DNA from 3 places in the Deinococcus metalli genome. Region 3 is predicted to be linked to each of the others. Evidence: riboswitches for the same ligand, from Rfam matches in the RefSeq annotation. Region 3 holds a riboswitch; each other region holds the start of a gene.
What was found. Region 3 has a riboswitch for cyclic di-GMP ahead of HNQ07_RS06815 (NPCBM/NEW2 domain-containing protein). Riboswitches for the same ligand answer to the same signal wherever they lie in the genome.
Positions count from the first base shown of each region.

Region 1: another riboswitch for cyclic di-GMP. It lies ahead of HNQ07_RS01435 (hypothetical protein); the one in region 3 lies ahead of HNQ07_RS06815 (NPCBM/NEW2 domain-containing protein).
Region 2: another riboswitch for cyclic di-GMP. It lies ahead of HNQ07_RS08800 (Ig-like domain-containing protein); the one in region 3 lies ahead of HNQ07_RS06815 (NPCBM/NEW2 domain-containing protein).

Region 1 is NZ_JACHFK010000001.1:278,486-284,575, forward strand. Features, by position in the region: gene HNQ07_RS01415 (ABC transporter permease) at 1-529, shown strand, start outside; gene HNQ07_RS01420 (ABC transporter ATP-binding protein) at 632-1,579, shown strand; gene HNQ07_RS01425 (glycosyltransferase family 2 protein) at 1,696-2,658, shown strand; gene HNQ07_RS01430 (DNA-3-methyladenine glycosylase) at 2,691-3,329, shown strand; gene HNQ07_RS01435 (hypothetical protein) at 3,380-4,036, opposite strand; cyclic di-GMP riboswitch class II at 4,040-4,123, opposite strand; gene HNQ07_RS01440 (PaaI family thioesterase) at 4,294-4,827, shown strand; gene HNQ07_RS01445 (hotdog fold thioesterase) at 4,824-5,231, shown strand; gene meaB (methylmalonyl Co-A mutase-associated GTPase MeaB) at 5,245-6,090, opposite strand, start outside.
Region 2 is NZ_JACHFK010000003.1:363,543-369,632, reverse strand. Features, by position in the region: gene thrC (threonine synthase) at 1-1,165, opposite strand, end outside; gene HNQ07_RS08805 (nitric oxide synthase oxygenase) at 1,353-2,444, shown strand; cyclic di-GMP riboswitch class II at 2,741-2,825, shown strand; gene HNQ07_RS08800 (Ig-like domain-containing protein) at 3,186-3,596, shown strand; gene HNQ07_RS08795 (ABC transporter ATP-binding protein) at 3,735-4,640, shown strand; gene HNQ07_RS08790 (ABC transporter permease) at 4,637-5,455, shown strand; gene HNQ07_RS08785 (sensor histidine kinase) at 5,515-6,090, shown strand, end outside.
Region 3 is NZ_JACHFK010000002.1:377,644-383,733, forward strand. Features, by position in the region: gene HNQ07_RS06815 (NPCBM/NEW2 domain-containing protein) at 1-1,716, opposite strand, end outside; cyclic di-GMP riboswitch class I at 1,729-1,807, opposite strand; gene HNQ07_RS06820 (lipopolysaccharide biosynthesis protein) at 2,322-3,806, opposite strand; gene HNQ07_RS06825 (glycosyltransferase) at 3,799-5,076, opposite strand; gene HNQ07_RS06830 (NAD-dependent epimerase/dehydratase family protein) at 5,292-5,966, shown strand; gene HNQ07_RS06835 (glycosyltransferase) at 6,037-6,090, shown strand, end outside.

The DNA.
Region 1 (6,090 bases), on a different contig from region 3:
CGGATCGTTCAGCACCTTCCTGCTGCGGCCGGCACCGCTGCCCGTGCAGGTCTTCGGTTCGGACTTCGCGCTGCGCCGCGTCACGCGGGTCGTGCTCGCCGCCGGCATCCTGTGGTACGGCGTGTCGCAGGTCGCGGTCCCGTGGACGCCCGGCGACGTGGCCCTGCTCGTGGGCAGCGTGGTCGGGATGATCTGCTTTTTCGGCGGCCTGTTCGTCATTGGCGGCACCCTCACGTTCTGGACCGTGGACAGCGTCGAGGCGATGAACGTCCTGACCTACGGCGGCCGGGCGCTGATCTCGTACCCGATGGATATCTACGGCTCGCTGCTGCGCCGCGCCTTCACCTACGTGATCCCCGCCGCGTTCCTGTCGTACTTTCCGGTGCTGCACGTCCTGCACCGGCCGCTGCCGGACGGCCTGCCCGGGTGGGCCGCGTTCGTGTCGCCGGTTGTGGGACCGCTTATGCTCGCGGCCGCCTTCGCGTTCTGGACGCTCGGCGTGCGCCGCTACCAGGGCACGGGAACATGAGCGGGGGCCGGAGCACACAGGGCAGGGCGCCGAGGGCAGCGGCGCTCCGGCTCCTCTGGTCGTTCCTCAGCTCTTGCTCCACTGCCCTCCGGAGGCGCCACCATGATTGACGTCCAGCAGCTCCGCAAGATCTACCGGGTCCGCAGCGGCGGCGTGCTGCGCGGACAGACGCGCGTGATGGAGGCCGTGAAGGACGTGAGCTTCACCGTGCAGGCCGGCGAGGTGGTCGGGTATCTCGGGCCGAACGGGGCGGGGAAGAGCACGACCATCAAGGTCCTGACCGGCCTGCTCGTCCCGGACGGCGGCGTGGTCACGGTGGGCGGGCTGGTGCCGTGGCGCGAGCGGCGCCGGCATGTGGCGCGGCTGGGCGCGGTGTTCGGGCAGCGCACCACCCTATGGTGGGATCTGCCGGTGCGCGACAGCCTGGACCTGCTGCGGCACGTGTACCGCGTGCCGGCAGGCCGCTTCCGCGAGAACCTCGCCCGCTTCACCGAGCTGCTGGAGCTGGAGCCGTTCCTGGGCACGCCGGCGCGCTCGCTGAGCCTGGGCCAGCGCATGCGCGCCGATCTGGCCGCCGCGCTGCTGCACGACCCCGCCCTGCTGTTCCTCGACGAGCCGACCGTGGGGCTGGACGTGGTGGCGCGCGAACGCATCCGGGCCTTCGTGGAGCACGTGAACCGCGAGCAGGGCGTGACCGTGCTGCTCACCACCCATGACCTGATGGACGTGCAGCGCCTGGCCCGGCGGGTCATGATCATCGACCACGGCACGCTGCTGTACGACGGCGCACTGGCCGCCCTCCAGCAGCGCTACGGCGGCGCGCGCGAACTGCTGGTCGACTTCGAGACCGCGCCCACGTGTCCCGACGTGCCCGGCCTGGACCTCGTGCACGCCGAGGGCGCCCGCGTGCGCTACGCCTTCAGCGGCCCCGCCGCCGGACCCATCGCCCGCGTGACTGCCCACGCACCGGTGCGCGACCTGACTGTGCAGGAACCGGACCTCGACACGACCATCCGCCGCATCTACGAGGAAGGGCTGCTGCGCGTCTGAGTCCAGACTCCGGATGGATCTCCCATCCGACCCCGACCTTCATTCAGCCTTAGCATTTTCGGTAGGTTAAGGCAGGTCGGCAGTCCGGGGCCGCCCCCTGCTCTTACAGTTTCGGCATGTCGCCGGACCCCGTCACCGTCATCCTGTGCGTGTACAACGGGGCCACCCACCTCGACGAGACGATCCGCAGCGTCCGCGCCCAGACGTACGCCGCGTGGCAGCTGCTGATCGTGGACGACGGCAGCACCGACGCCTCCGCCGACATCGCGCTGCAGCACGCCGCGCAGGATGACCGCATCCAGCTGGTCCGGCAGCAGAACGCGGGCGTGCGCGCCGCCCGGAACCTCGCGCTGCGCACCGCCCGCACCCGCTGGGTGGCCCTGATCGACCACGACGACCTGTATCTGCCCACCAAGCTCGAGACGCAGATGACGTATCTGGCGGCGCACCCGCACCTGGCCGCGCTGGGCACGCACGGGTACCGCATCGGGCAGCGCGGCCGGCGCCTGGGGTACTTCGACGTGGGACCGCGCGACGAGGCGCACAGCCGCGCCCTGGTGGCCGCGCACTCGATCATCTATCTGCTGGCCGCCAGCGTGGTGTTCGACCGGGAACTGGCGCTGCGGGTGGGGGGCTTTCCCGCCCTGCAGACCGCGGACGACATCGGCCTGTGGAGCCGCATGGCCGACCACGCGCCCGTCGTCGCGCTGCCCGAGCGGCTGGTCGCGTACCGGGTCCACGCCGGCAGCCTGAGCGGCCGCAAGCTCAGCTTGCAGCGGCTCGAGGCGGACTACATCCGGCACGGCAACGCCCAGCGCCACGCGGGGCAGCCGGAGCAGACCTTCGGGGCCTTCATGCAGGCGTGGGACGCGCAGCCGCCCGCCGTCCGGCGCGCGTTTGAACGCGAATCGGCCAGCCTGAGCGCGTACCGCACCGCCGGGGGCCTGCTCGCGGACCGGCACCCGGCCGGCCTGCTGTGGCTGGCCCGCAGCGTCCTGCTGAGTCCGCGCGCGCGGCTGGAGCGCGTGGTGCGCCAGCTTGGCCTGCGGGACCTGTGGCGCCGGCGCGCGGTCCCCTGACCGGGCCATGAAGCGGATAAGCTCGGCAGCGTATGTCGCTGCCTCCGCCCGTGACCGGACCCCTGCCGCCGGCCCACTTCGCCGGCGATCCGGTGCGCACGGCGCGCGGCCTGCTGGGCGCGACCCTCGTCCACGTCACGCCCGGCGGTGGGCGGATGGCCGGCCGCGTCGTGGAGACCGAGGCCTACGACTGCCCGCGCGACCCGGCGTGCACGGCCGGCCGTTTCCACGCGGCGCGCACGGCGGACATGGCGGTGTCGCCCGGCCAGTGGCTGTTCTGGACCGCGCACGGGCACCCGCTGCTGCAGGTCGCGTGCCGCCCGGCGGGCGTGCCGGCCAGCGTGCTGATCCGCGCCATCGAGCCGCTGGAGGGCGTGGCCCTGATGCTCGATCACCGTCCGGTCACGCGGGAACGCGACCTGACGAACGGCCCGGCGAAACTCGTGTATGCCCTGGGCCTGGACCCGGCGCGGGTGGCCGGCACGCCGGTGGACAGCGCCGCGCTGCACCTGCTGCCGCCTCCGTGCCCCCTGCCGGACGCCGAGGTGGCGGTCACGGCCCGCATCGGCATCCGCGAGGGCCGCACCCTGCCGTGGCGCTTTTTCGTGCGGAGCAGTCCGTGGGGGTCGCCCGCCGTGCCCAGCATGGACCTGCTGCCGGGCAGCGAATAACGCGCGCCGTCCGTACCCCTAGGGGCGCGGACGGCGGAGCAGGTCGGGCTTTACTTGAAGTTGCTGAGGGTGACGCTGGAATCGCCGATCTTGAAGCTCAGGTTGCAGCCAGCCATGCCGTTGTTGTCCGCGCTGATCTTGGCGCTCACGCTGGCGTCGTTGGTGCCGCCGGAGGTCAGGATCGTCAGGGCCTTGGACACGTTCGCGTCGCCCTTGCCGACCGACGCGACGTTGCCGGACAGCGCGTAGGTGCTCTGGCCCACGCCGCTGTCGGTGCGGGTCGCGGTGATGTTCACGGCGGGCGTGGCGGTCAGGGTGACGGCGCCGGCCTTGTTCGAGGAATCCCACACGGACACGCTGAGCGAGTCGACGCTGAGGCTGAACGAGTCGGGCATGACGCAGGTGCCGGACAGGACGACGGACTTCAGGCTGGCCTTGATCTCGGCGGCGTACGGCTTGATGCCCAGCGGAACCTTCGAGAGGTCGAAATCATCGAAGGAGCCGGCGGGCACGGTGGCGCTGGTGTCGTACTGCACCGACGTGCCGACGCGCTGGACCATCAGGGGGCTGGTCGCGGTCAGGGTCGCGCCGTCCAGGTGGGCGGGGTTGCTGATGTTGACCGGGGGAATCACGGCGCCGACGATGCTGCCGCAGCTCGCCAGCAGGGGAAGGCCGGCGGCAAGCACGGCCAGGGTCTTGATCTTCATGGAGGGCTCCTCGATCGGTCTCACCACTGGCTCGCTTCACCCCAGGTGACCGGGTAGGGGGCGAAGGTCACGGCCTCCGAGGGGAACAAAGGGGCGACGGACGTCACCGGCCAAAGGACGTGCTCTGGTTGACTCCAGTCTGGGCACGGCCCTCTGACAGGATTCTCACCTGCGCCCCGGCGCGGGTTCGCCCGAGCGGCCCCGTAGAGTATGATGCCCATCATCTCATCAGGGCCGAGTGCCCGGAAGGACTCTCCATGCAGGACGTCAGCACGCCGGCCCCGCCCACCCGCCACCGCACGTACTCCTGGGGCGATCCGCTCACCGGCGCCCACGCCGCGCGCGGCATGAGCGGCCTGGAGTATCTGCGCGCCATGTCGCGCGGCGAGTACCCGGCCCCGCCCATTGCGCACAGCCTCGACTTCAGCCTGGCCCACGAAGACGACATCGAGCCCGGCCGGGTCACGTTCCGCATGACCCCGCAGGAATTCCACTACAACCCCATCGGCAGCGTGCACGGCGGCGTTTTCGCCACGCTGCTCGACTCCGCGCTGGGCTGCGCGGTCCACACCCAGCTGCCGGCCGGGGTGGGTTACACCACCCTGGAACTCAGCGTGCGCTACCTGCGCCCCCTGCTGGCCGGCATGGGCGAGGTGCGCGCCATCGGTGAGGTCGTGAGCGTGTCGCGTCAGGTCGCCACCGCGCAGGCCCGGCTGCTCGACGCCCGCGACCGCCTGTGCGCGACTGCCACCACCACCTGCCTGATCCTGCGCCCGGAGGCCCAGCCATGACCACGTCCCCCATATTGTCGTCGGAGAACACCCTGCTGAATCACCTGGGCATCGAGATCGTGGAGGCCAGCGGCACCCGCGTGGTCGCCACCATGCCGGTGGACGCGCGCACGCACCAGCCCATGGGCCTGCTGCACGGCGGGGCCAGCGTCGCCCTGGCCGAGAGCGTCGCCAGCCTCGGCGCGCACCTCAGCGTGGCCGCGCAGGGCCACACGGCGGTCGGTCTGGAGATCAACGCCAACCACCTGCGCGGCGTGCGCTCCGGCAGCGTGACCGCCACCGCCACGCCCATCCACCAGGGCCGCACCACCCAGGTCTGGAGCATCGAGATCGTGGACGACGCCGGCCGGCCCGTGTGCACGTCGCGCTGCACGCTGGCGATCATTCCCGCGACGCGGAGCTGACGAGCGCCGGGCGTCACTCTGGCGCCAGCAGGGCCGCGACGCCCTGGACGGCCGTGAGGGCGCCTGCCTGGACCCTGGAGCGCACCGAGGAGAGGCGGGCCGGGTCGATCCCCGCCTGGAACGCGCGCCACGCGGACTCGCGCAGCAGGTCGTCGAACCACGCGGCCGTCTGCGCGCGCCGCCTGGCCGCCACGTCCGTCACGCGCAGGTACGCCTCGACTGCGGCCCACACCTCGGCCAGGCCCTCGCCGGTGCGGGCGGACGCGCGCAGGGCCACCGGGCGCCACACCGCGCCGTGCGGAGCGAGCAGCGTCAGCGCCGTGCGGAGTTCCGTCTGGGCGCGCACCGCCGCCGCCGGGTCCACGTCCGCCTTGTTCACCACGCACAGGTCCGCGAGTTCCATGATCCCGCGCTTGATGCCCTGGAGTTCGTCCCCGGCGTTCGGCAGCGTGAGCAGCACGAACACGTCCGTCATGGCGGCCACGTGCGTCTCGCTCTGGCCCACGCCGACGGTCTCGACCAGCACGGTGTCGTAGCCGGCGGCCTCGCACAGCGCCAGGGTCTCGCGGGTGCGCCGCGCCACGCCGCCCAGCGTGCCCCCGCTGGGGCTGGGCCGAATGAAGGCGTGCGGGTGCACCGTCAGGCCGGGCATGCGGGTCTTGTCGCCCATGATGCTGCCCCCGGTGCGCGCCGACGTGGGATCGACCGCCAGCACCGCGACCCGGTGCCCCGCGTCCACGAGCCGCAGGCCCAGCGCCTCGATGAAGGTGCTCTTTCCCACGCCCGGTACCCCGGTCAGGCCGATCCGCACCGAGCGCCCGGCGTGCGCCGCGACCTGCGCGAGCAGTGCCTGCGCCTG
Region 2 (6,090 bases), on a different contig from region 3:
GGCCGTACGTCTGGTCGAGGCGCCGGATGGTGTTCAGGCGGTCGGCGTGGGTACTGCGCCCTCCGCGCAGGCCACTGGCCTTCACGGCGTCCCAGTGGGGCGTGCCGCGCAGGTCCACGGGGCGGCCCTGGCCGACCTCGCCCCACCAGCCGTGCGTCTGCGGGGCGTCGTTGCCGGTGATGGCGTAGAGGTAGCGCTCGAAATTGCTGGCCTTGCCGATGTCCATGCTGGGGCTGGACGTGGCCGCGACCCGCTCGGCCGGGCGGACGTGGTACACGCCGGTCGAGAAGAATTCGTGCAACACGTCGTTCTCGTTGCTGGCGACGATCAGCTGCCCGATGGGCAGGCCCATGCGCCGGGCGAGGTACCCGGCGAAGACGTTGCCGAAGTTGCCCGACGGCACGCTGAAGTCGGCCTCGGCACCGGCGGGGAGGTTCAGGGCGAAGTAGGCCTTGAAGTAGTACACGGCCTGCGCCAGCACCCGCGCCCAGTTGATGGAGTTCACCGCGCCGATGTCGAAGCGGGCCTTGAAGCCGTGATCGGCGTTCACGGCCTTCACGAGGTCCTGGCAGTCATCGAACACGCCCTGAAGGGCGATGTTGAAGATGTTCGGCTCCGCCAGCGAGTACATCTGCGCCTGCTGGAACGCGCTCATGCGGCCGTGTGGCGAGAGCATGAACACGTTCACGCGCCCCTTGCCGAGCATGGCGTACTCGGCGGCCGAGCCCGTGTCTCCCGAGGTCGCGCCCAGGATGTTCAGGTGTTCGCCCCGAGCCTCCAGCACGTACTCGAACATGTGCCCCAGGAACTGCATCGCCACGTCCTTGAACGCCAGCGACGGCCCGTTCGACAGTTCCAGCAGGTACAGCCCCGAAGATCCCAGTGGAGTCAGCGGGGTGATGTCCTTGCTGTGGAACACGGCCGGGGTGTACGTGTCGCGCAGGATGCGGCGCAGGTCGGCGTCCGGCACGTCGTCGATGAAGGGGCGCATGATCCGGTACGCCAGGTCCGGGTACTCCAGATGCCGCAGGCCCTCGAGTTCCTGGGCGCTGAATGTCGGAACGCGTTCCGGCATGGCCAGCCCGCCGTCCGGGGCGAGGCCCATCAGCAGGACGTCGGTGAAGCGGCCCAGGGTCGTGATGCCGCGCGTGGAAACGTACTTCATGCGTTCAGCCTCCCGTGCGCCGGCTCCTGCCCGGGGGCGGAGCGCGGCCGGTGCGGTCACTGTAGCGAGTCCGGCATGCGGGGACCGGCGCGGAGGCTAGGGCACTGCGCAGGGGTTGGGGCACAGGCCAGGGCGCGGCGCTGCCTCCGGGGACATTTCCCCGCGCCGCCCCCGCTACGGTGGCGCCATGACCGCCGCGCCCACCCCCGCCACCCTGGACCAGGACGCGGCCGCCTTCCTGACCCAGTTCCACGCGGAACGGCGCCGGCCGGGGCTGGACGCCCGGCTGGAGGCGGTCCGCGCGCAGGGGTTCACGCCCACGGCCGAGGAGCTGGCCTTCGCGGCGCGGGTGGCGTGGCGCAACTCCACGCGCTGCGTGGGCCGCCTGCCGTGGGCCGCGCTGGACGTGCACGACCTGCGCGGCGTGACCGACCCCGCCGAGGTGGCCGCGCACCTGATCGAGCACCTGCACGGCGCGTTCGCCGGCGGGGCGATCCGCCCGCGGATCAGCGTGTTCGCGCCGGGCGTGCGTGTCCTGAACCCGCAACTCATCCGCTACGCCGCGTACCCGAACGCGGACGGCACGGTCACGGGCGATCCGGTGAACCTGCGCCTGACCGCGTTCCTGCGCTCGCTCGGCTGGGCCGGTGGAGCGGGCACGCCGTTCGACGTGCTGCCCATCGCCATCCAGTCGGGGCGGCGCACCGAGCTTTTCGAGCTGCCCGCGGACGCCGTGCACGAGGTGCCCATCACGCACCCGGATTACCCCGGGATCGGGGCGCTGGGCGTGAAGTGGCACGCCCTGCCGGTCATCAGCGACATGGACCTGAACGTGGGCGGCGTACGGCTGGCGTGTGCGTTCAACGGCTGGTACGTGCAGACGGAGATCGCCGCGCGCAACCTCGCGGACGCGGACCGCTACGACCTGCTGCCGCGGGTGGCGGCGGCCCTGGGCCTGGACACGCGCCGCGAGCGGACGCTGTGGCGCGACCGGGCGCTGGTGGAACTGAACGTGGCGGTGCTGGAGTCCTTCGCGGCGGCGGGCGTGAAGGTGGTCGATCACCACACCGTGACGCGGCAGTTCACGCGCTTCGAGGCGCGCGAGGCCCGGGCCGGACGCGGCGTGCGCGGGCGCTGGTCGTGGCTGATTCCGCCCGTGTCGCCCGCCACGACGCCCGTGTGGCACCGCGCCTATGACGACCGCGAGGACACGCCGAACTTCGAGCGGGTGCCCGCGCCGTGGGATGCCCCGGTCCGGGTCGGCTGCCCGTTCCACTGAGGCCGCGGCGGGATCGACCATCCATGTCGATGTGTCTGACACGTCGCCGGCATCTGCGCGAAGACTGGTCTTCATGCGGCCCGCCCGGTCGCCAGCGTTCGCGCACCGGGCGGCCACTCCCACATTGCCCGGAAATCCCGCTCCAGGTGCAGAAAACCCTGCCTCGACCCCCAGACCGTCCGGAGGCCACCGGATGTTCATGAAGGGCCGGGTCCGGTCATGAAGGGCGGCCGGAGCCGGCGGTGCCACGGCTGTAAGAGGCCGTACGGCAACATCAAAGCCTCGCTGAAGAACATCAGGCGGGAAGAAGCGATGAAGCGTCGTCCTGTATGCGGGCACCTGGGACGCGTGGAGCTAGTGGTGCGACCGGCTTTTCGACCGCCCTGTCCCCTGCCCTGTGCACAGGACCTGGCTCCATACTCTGCGGCTCCGGCTGCACGAGGAGTTCTCAGATGCATCGACACGCTCCGGCTGTCCCCCCACCCTCCGATCCACTGCGGTGCCCCTGCGCGCGCCTGACGGCCGCGGCCAGCCAGCACCTGCCGTGATCCCGCGCCTCTGACGCGACCGCAAAGGCGGCGTCATCGCAGGCCTGTCCGGGCGTTCCGTCCCGGCCCCACCGCTGTGTACAGCACCCCCGGCGTCCCCGACGACCGGCGTGGCGTGCTCTGCCCTTCCACCGACCCACCCGCGCGGCCATCCGCCTGTCCGGGGTCGTGGCCGTGTTCCCTGGAGTCCATCATGAACGCACCCGTCATCTCCGCCGTCATCGCCGTGATCGCCGTGTTCGCCACCAGCTGCGGCAGCATGCAGACGCCCGCGCCGGCCCCCAGTGCCCAGGCAGTGCCGGGCGCGGCTGCCCGGGCCGACACGCAGGCGCCGAAGGTGAGCATGATGATGTTCCCCCAGACGCTGCGCGAGGAGGGCAACGTGTTCTTCCAGCTCTCCACCCGTGACGACGTGAACGTGGCCGAGGTCGTGCTGACCATCGACGGCAAGGCCTTCGTGAAGGACGGCACCGCGTACAACTCGTACGCCAAGTACTTCACCGCGCAGGACAACGGCGCGCACACCGTGACCGTGCAGGTCTACGACAGCGCCAACAACGTCACCGAGTACCGCGAGGACTTCCGGGTGGACATCGCCCGCTGAGCGGGGCCGCGTGCCCGACCTCCGGCCAGCCCAGCGCCGCACCGGCGCCCTGCCGACCGGGCCGATATGACACCTGTCACCCCGCGCGCCTGACACCGAGCACTACAGCCGCAGCGGTCACCGGCGCACCCTGTGGGCATGACGAACGCGATCGAGCTGACGGGCGTGGACAAGACCTTCGGGAAGGTCACGGCGCTGCGCGGCCTGACCCTGGACATCCGCGCCGGTGAACTGACGGCGCTGCTGGGGCCGAACGGGGCCGGCAAGACCACCGCGATCTCGCTGATGCTGGGCCTGGGCGCGCCCACGGCCGGGCAGGTGCGCGTGCTGGGCGGCAACCCCCGGCAGGACGACGTGCGCCGCCGCATCGGCTCGATGCCGCAGGAGAGCGCCCTGCCGCCCGCCCTGACGGTGCGCGAGGCGGTGGAGCTGTTCGCGCGCTTCTATCCGGCCCCGCTGGGCACGGCGCAGGCGCTCGCACTGGCGGACCTGGGCAGCGTGGCCGGGCGCCGCGCAGGTGCGCTGTCCGGCGGGCAGAAGCGGCGGCTGGCCTTCGCGCTGGCCGTGGTGGGCAACCCGCAGGTGCTGCTGATCGACGAGCCGACGACCGGCATGGACGCGCAGAGCCGTCAGGCCTTCTGGGCGGCCGTGACGGACCTGAAGGACGCCGGCCGCACCATCCTGCTCACCACGCATTACCTGGAGGAAGCGGAGCGCGCCGCGGACCGCGTGGTCGTGATGAACGCGGGCGCGGTGCTGGCGGACGGTACGCCGGAACAGCTGCGCTCCCAGGCGGGCGGCGCGCGGGTGCGCTTCACGTCGGATCTGGTGCTGGCCGAGCTTCGCCGCCTGCCGGGCGTGGACACGGCCGACGTGGACGCCCACGGACACGCCGACCTGCGCACCCGCATGCCCGAAGCGCTGCTCACCGCACTGGTTCAGCAGGGCACGCCGTTTACCGAACTGGAGGTCAGCCGCGCCAGCCTGGAGGACGCCTTCCTCTCCCTCACCGCCGCCCAGGCCCCCAAGGACGTGATCGCATGACCATTCCCGCCGTCCGCACCACCGACCTGCCCGCCCCCGCGCCCTCTGCCCGCCGCGCGCCCCGGCTGCCCGCGCTGGGCGCCCTGGCCGCCGCCGAACTGCGGCGCATGCTGCGCAATCCGATGTTCGCGGTGGGCACCATCGGCTTCCCGGTGATGTTCTTCGCGCTGTTCGGCCTGAGCGCCGTGAACGAGACCACCGACCAGGGCCTGAAGGTCGGGCCGCTGATCCTGGTGAACTTCGGCGCGTACTCGCTGCTGTCGCTGGCGATGTTCTCGTTCGGATCGGCGGTCGCGCTGGAGCGCACCGGCGGGTGGCTGCGGCTGCTGCGGGCGTCGCCCATGCCGACCGCGCTGTACTTCGCGGGCAAGCTGCTGGCCGCGCTGTGCTTCAGCGCCCTGAGCCTGGGCGTGCTGTACACCTTCGCGCACGTCGCCGGGGGCGTCACCATGCCCGTGGGCACCGCGCTGCTGCTGCTGGGCAAGCTGCTGCTGGGCATGGTGCCGCTGATCGCGCTGGGCCTGTGCATCGGATTTCTGGTCACGCCGACCGGCGCGCAGATCACCGCGAACCTCGTGAGCGTGCTGATGTCCTTCGCTTCGGGCCTGTTCACGCCGCTGGACCAGATGCCGGCCTTCGTGCAGAAGCTCGCGCCGTACCTGCCCGCGTACCACCTGGGCGCCGTCGCGCGCGGCACCGTGGCGGGCCAGACGTCCGGCGAGGCCGCGCACTGGCTGGCCCTGGCCACCTTCGCGGTGATCTTCGGCGCGCTGGCCGCGTGGGGCCTGCGCCGGGACGAGGCCCGCGAGCAGTGACCGGCCCCGGCCACCGGACCCTCCCCGCCAACAGGTGCGGGGAGGGTACCCTGGTGGGCATGAAGGCGGCGCAGCGCAGGGCGGTGTGGGCGTGGTTCCCGCTGCTGTGGCTGGTGTTCCTGACCTACCCGGTCATCGGCTTTTTCGAACACCCGCGGCCCGCGGCGCAGTGGGCGCTGTTCTGGGGAATCACGGCGGGCTTCGTGGCGCTATACGCGCGGGTGTTCTTCTACCGCGACCCCGAGCACACGACCGGCTGGGCGCTGGCCGGCTGGGCATACGCGCTGGTGGCGTACGTTCTGCTGTGGCCGGTCACGGGCGGCGGCGCGACCGCGTTCCTGATCTACGGCGGCAGCATCATCGGGTACCAGGCCCGGGTGGGGGCGGCGCTGTGGCTGGCAGTCCTGAACGTGGCGGTCATGCTGGTGCCGTTCTGGGGCGGGCAGTACACGCTGGACGACCTAGCGTGGCTCGCGCCGAACATGGTGTTCACGCTGGTCGCCGCGTACGCGAACCACGCGTCGTTCCGCCGCAACATCGCCGACGCGCGGCTCGTCCAGGTGCAGGCCGAAAAGGAGCGCCTCGCCGCCGACGCGGAGCGCGAACGCATTGCCCGTGACCTGCACGACCTGCTG
Region 3 (6,090 bases):
CAGCACCACGTTGTTCGAGGCTTCCTGGTACTGGCCTCCGCCGTCGCCCAGCATGATGCCTCCACCCGAGTACGAACCGCTGGCCGGCGTCCCAAACGCCCCATTCAGGAGGTTGTCGTGCACCCGGATCGGCGACGTGGCCGTGCCGCTGGAGTTATACAGGTTGATGGTGTCCTCGACGTGCGACTGCATCGCGGTGTTGTCCACACGGTTCCACGCGATTTCGGCGCCCGAGACGTTTTTCACGGCGTTGAACTGCACGAACTGAATCCGGTAGAACTTGCCGTCCTGCCAGCCGCCGTTGCCGTTGCTGTACCGGCCCTCGATGTTGCGGGCGGTGTTGTAGCGGACCAGGATCGGCTGCGCCGCCGCCGAACCGTTCCACGCATTGAGGTAGATGCCGCTGGTCTTCTCGATGGTGTTGCGCTCCACGATCATGGTGGCGAAGCCCTCGGCCGCCAGGAATCGTCCGGCCGTCTTCGTGGCGTCGTTCGGGTTCAGGCCCTCGCCGCGGCAACCGCGCACCGTCAGATTCGCACTGCTCCAGGGGGCCGAGATCAGCACGCCCATGCCGCGCACCAAGCAGTTCTCGATGATCACGGGCTCCGCAGTCTTGACCGTCACGGCAGGCACAGCCGGGTTCAGGCTCTCCCACGCTCCGGTGTACGTCCCGCCTTTCGTGATGGTGATGGGCGCCGCGTAGGTGAGGGTGGTCGGAGCCGGCGTGGGAGCGGGAGCCGGTGCAGGAGCAGGTGCTGGCGCAGGGGCGGGAGCCGGCGCAGGAGCAGGGGCGGGAGCCGGCGCAGGAGCAGGTGCAACCGCGACAGCCGGCGCGGGAGCCACCACCAGGTAGCAGGCCTTGGCAACGGTATACGCCGGATCACCACCGAAGGTCGTGTTCGAGCAGGTGCCGGCGTCCGTGATGCTCTTGTAGATCCAGCGGGTGTCCACGCCGTAGCGGACGGTCTGCGTGCCACTCACCGTAAACGCCTGGCCCTCGCTGGCCAGCTTGACGTACGTGGTGCCGGCCGCGTCGTCGGCGCCAGTCACGGTGGCCACGGAAGCGGCGCACGAGCGCAGGATGGGCGTGGCCCAGTCCCCGTGATCGTAGGTGTTGCCGTTGCCGGCGTCCGTGACCACGAGGTCCAGGGTCTTCCGGCCGGTGATGTTCACGGTGATGCTCTTGGTGGCGCTGGTCCCGGTCATGGTGCCGGAGTCGTACAGTTTCGTGCCGTCCCCGAAGACCTGGAACACGACTGAACCCTTGTTGCTGACTTCATCATCCACGCCGATGTCGGCGGTCAGGGCAGTGCAGTTGCCGTCGAGCGTGAAGCTGAGTTTGGAGCTCGCGTGCACACCGTAGCCTGCCGCGTACGTCTTGCCGTTCAGCGTCAGGCTCCGGCCGTCACCGGCCTTGTTTTCGCCGTTGCTCTTGTTGACCTCAGCCGGGCCGTACCCGTTGGTCGCGGCCGTCCAGATCGAACCGGACAGGGCATTGTCACCGGTCTTGACCGTGAGGGCCTGCTCACCCAGCGAGGTGTCCGTCGTGGCGTCGTCCGCGCTGGGAATGCCCAGGTCAGCCGAGGTGGTCGCCGGCGCGTCGGCTTCGGTCGGCACTTCCGGCGCCGTGCTGGAGCACGCGGCCAGCGAGAGGGCGAGGGTAAAGGCCAGTAACGTGGCGGACAGGGGTGCGCGGGATGAGCGGATAGCGTTCATGAAGTACCTTCCTTCGGTAGCCCGGCGGACTCGACTTATGAGTTCCGTGGCTTTGCGTCCCCCCCTCACGGAGGGTTTGCCGTTTCGATGCAGGTCGCGTTGAGCTGATCTCGCTGCGGTTACTGACGGGGTTCATGATGCGGATCGCGGCACGACAGTTTCATCACATTAAGAGCCGTCTGAAGATGACTTCATGAAACATCCATTTGTTGAGACGGCTATGGACGTGGCGCTGAAAACCGTGTGTGGTACAGCAGTCTCTGCCTGACAAGGCGGGATCTCCTCGATGAAGCTGCGACCGGTGACACGTCAGAACTGTGTAAGACGCCAGAACCCACCCAGATTGGTGCATAGCCGAAAGATGCCGGCCAGGTCGTCATAGGCAGGCAGAAGCGGCCCCAAACACGCCCTGACCTCAAGATTGTCAGAAACCGGATTAAGACGGGTCTGCACGCCTGCCGTCCGCTGTCATGACAGTCCGCTGAAAACGGGACGTTCGAGCCCGTGTGTCTCCCGTGCAGAACGTGGACTGGTCGTACCATCCATCGCCAGCTCAATGCCCGCCGCCGAAGCCGGCGGGGGCAGAGCCAGCCCTCCGCGCAGAGCTAGCTGGACGGCTGGGCAGCGCGCCGACGGAGTTGCCGGAGGCTGGCGTACGCCATGTCCTTGAGTTCGCTCGGGGGGCCGAGCAGCACCACGCCTGCCAGGACCGCCGCTCCGAGGAGCAGTTCCAGGATGAACAGGACGGGCAGCGGCACGGCCATGGCACGCAGCGGGAACACTGCGGCGGCGGTGACCAGCGCGCCACCCATGAAGTACAGGGCGCCGACTCCGTAGGACTGGGCAATCTGACGGCCGCTCCCGCCGATGATGCCGCGGGCCACGACGGCAAACGCTGCGCTGCGGCATACGCTGGCCGCCACCAGCACCATCGCCAGGTGTTCGACATGGCCGCCCAGACGGTAGGTGATCCACAGGGCCGCGCCCAGGCCGACCATATACACGCTCTGGATGACGATTTTTACGTTCAGCCGCGCCGTGGCTTCCGCAAGCACCGCGGAGAGGTTGGTCAGCACCGCGAAGGGAATGTAGAGCGCGAAGATCTGCATCAGCGGAATGGATTCGACGAATTTAGGCCCCAGCAAGACCTTCACGATCTCCGGCGCGTCGATCAGGATGCAGCCGGTCGCCGTGAAGATCAGGATGGACATCGCTCGCAGGCCGGTCAGGTACGAGCGGCGCAAGCGGTCGGTGTCGTCCTGTACGGCGCTGAAGGATGGAGCCATGACCCTCGACAGGCTGGTCGCAAAGTTTGTCGCGGGCATGGCGAGGGTGCTGAATGTCCGGCTGTACGCGCCCAGCTGCGCCGACGAGTAGAACTTCCCGATGATGAAGGTGTCGAGGTTGGCGCTGAGGAATTCCAGGAAGTTGACGGCCGTGGCCTTGACGCCGAAGCGGAACAGCCCGCGGTAGGCGTCCCAGCGAAATATTGGCTTCAGGGTATGCCGTGTGGCCGAGTACAGCAGCACCAGCTGAATCACGGCCTGGGCGATGGCGCTGATCACCAGGCTCATGGCGCCGTACCCCAGGTACGCTGCCCCCAGGCCGATGATGCCGTGCCCAATGGCATACGACGTCAGTTCGGCGATGACCTGGGGCCTGAAATTCAGTGCCCGCCGCAGCAGACTGCCCGAGATGATGATTCCGCTGCTCAGGATGTACACCAGGGCGTAGCCGCGGACGACCGGAACCAGATCGGGAATGGTGGGGAAGAACGTGCTGATGGCAGGGGCCAGCAGCCACGCCAGCGCCGTGGTGAAGATGCCCAGTCCCAGCGACGACGTGAAGCCCGCCCGGATGTCGTCCTCGGTGAGTTTCGCTTTCTGGACGATGGCCTGACCGACACCGAGGTCGGTGATGAACTGTCCGAAGCGCTGCAACAGGGCCGCGATGGCCCACACGCCGAACTGCTGCTTCGTGAGCAGCCGCGACAGGATGGCCGCGAAAAAGAGTTGCATGGCCAGTCCGGCGAACATGGAGAAATAGCTCCATTTCATGGCGTTGACCGTTCTGGCTTTGAGGCTACTCATGCGCGCCTCGATCATAGTTGACGCGGACTCCTCCGGACTGACCCGAGGGTGGCACCAACCGGGTGTACAGGTCGAGGTACGCCTGAGCCTGCGCTTCGAAGGTGTAGGTGGCGAGGACGTGCTGGCGAGACTGCGCTGCGAGCCGTTGCGGCGCCGGATGGTCGAGCACGTAGGCGAGTCCTGCCGCGAGGTCCGCGATGTCCAGCGGCACGGCCTGATATCCGTGCTCCAGATGCGTGACGATCTCGGCGGTGCCGGTGCCCCGCAGACACACGACCGGGGTGCCACAGGCCATGGACTCCATGGCGACCTTCCCGAAGGCTTCCTCCAGAGACGGCATGGCCGTGACGGTCGAGGCGGCGTACAGCAGCCCCATGGTCCGGTCGTCGTCGATGCGGCCCAGGAAGGTGGTGGGCAGCGGCATCTCCGGCGCCGGACCATAGATGGGACCGCCGACCAGCACGTCCAGCTGACCAGCGTCCGGCCGCCGGGCGAGCACCTCCAGCGCTTCCCGGAACTGCGCGAAGCCCTTGCGCCGGTCCTCGATGGGATTCATGGCGCTGAAGAAGATCGAGCGCCGTGCCGGATCAAGCCCCAGTTCCGCGCGGGCCGCCGCCCGGTCGCGCGGCTGGAAGAGGTCGACGTCCAGGGCGTTCGGGATCACGATCGTCTCGTGCTCGCGCAGCAGGGCGCTGCGCCGCGCCTCGCGCGCGATCCACTCGCTGAGGGCCACGAAAGTCAGGGGCCGGCCGTGGAACGCCCGGGCCTTGCGGTGCCACACGCGGCGCGACAGGTCGTTCTCCACGCTTGACCGCAGCACCGGGCACTGGCCGCAGGTCGCGGTGAAACGCTCGCAGCCGCGGGTGTAGTGGCAGCCACCGGTCATGGGCCACACGTCGCGCAGCGTCCACACGACGGGCGCGTGGATGCGCCGCACGTTCTCGGGGGTGACGAAGCCCTCGTTCACCCAGTGCAGGTTCACGACGTCGGGCTGCATGGCGTTGACGGTCCGGTGTACCAGCCGGGGCATTGTGGCAGCAGAGAACAGGCCCCTGGCGTCCGGATAGGGGCGCAGCGGAAGCCGTTCGGCCCGGCGAGCCACCCGGGCGGCGAGGGACGAGCCGTACTGCACCACCTGCGGATCGGTGGTGCCCTTGTCCTGCACGAGCATCCGGGACGTGACATGACGCGACAGCGCCTGGTGCAGCCAGTACGCGCCGCGCGCCGCGCCGCCCCCACTGTCGGAGGTATTGAGGTGCAGCACCTGCATCAGGCGACGTCCACGGTGGTGTCGGACACCCCCACGGAAGGGCGGTGGGGAACGGAGATCATGGCTTCACCATAAGCCCGTCACATTACAGGAATGCAAACGATACGCGGCTGGGAGCGCTTCCAGGCCTGTAGAACCGGTGCCATCGCGCCCGGTTCATGGCCGTCGTCACTTTAACGGCGAGGTAACGCTGCGCTGGGCACACTGCCCTGGCAATGAGCATGCGACTTCCGCTGGACGCACGAATCTACGTGGCCGGGCACGACAGCCCGCTGGGCCGCATGCTCTGCCGCAAACTGCGCGCCAGCGGGTACGACAACGTGATCACCCGCGAGGCCCACGAACTCAACCTGCGCAACCAGCTGGACGTGAATCTCTTCTTCGAGCAGGAACTCCCGGATTACGTGTTCCTGGTCAACGACCACACCAGCGGTCAGGTCGCCCAGGTCGTGAACCCGGCGGAATTCCTGTACGGGCGAATGCTGGGCCTGTCGAACGTGATCCACGCCTCGTATGTCTACGAGGTGCGCAAGCTGCTGAACATCATCTTCACGCTGGATGGGGCGTCCGGCCTGCCCACCGCCCACGCGAGCGATCCGGCCGAGGACCCCTCCACCGAGACGCTGATCGAACTGCTGACCCTGGGCATGTGCGACCGCTACCGCCGCCAGTACGACTGCGACTTCATCTCCGCGCGGTTCCACCTCGACGTCCTGGACGAGACGCTGCCCGGGCGCCAGATCCCCGCAGTGTTGCCAGGCAACTGGGCCAGCAGCGACCAGCTGTACGCCCTCGACCCGACCGACGCGTGCCTGTTCCTGATGGAACACTTCTCGTCGGCCGGCGCGATCTCGGTGCGGTCGGGCGCGGGCAGCTTCGCGTCTCCGTGAGGACCGTCGGCTCAGCTGGGGCCGCATGTGCCGGACGCGGCGTGCCGGAGCAGAGTAGCCTGGGCGCCACATGAACCAGTCCGCCGTCCCGGATTCCGGCGACCCGCTCGTCAGCGTGGTCATT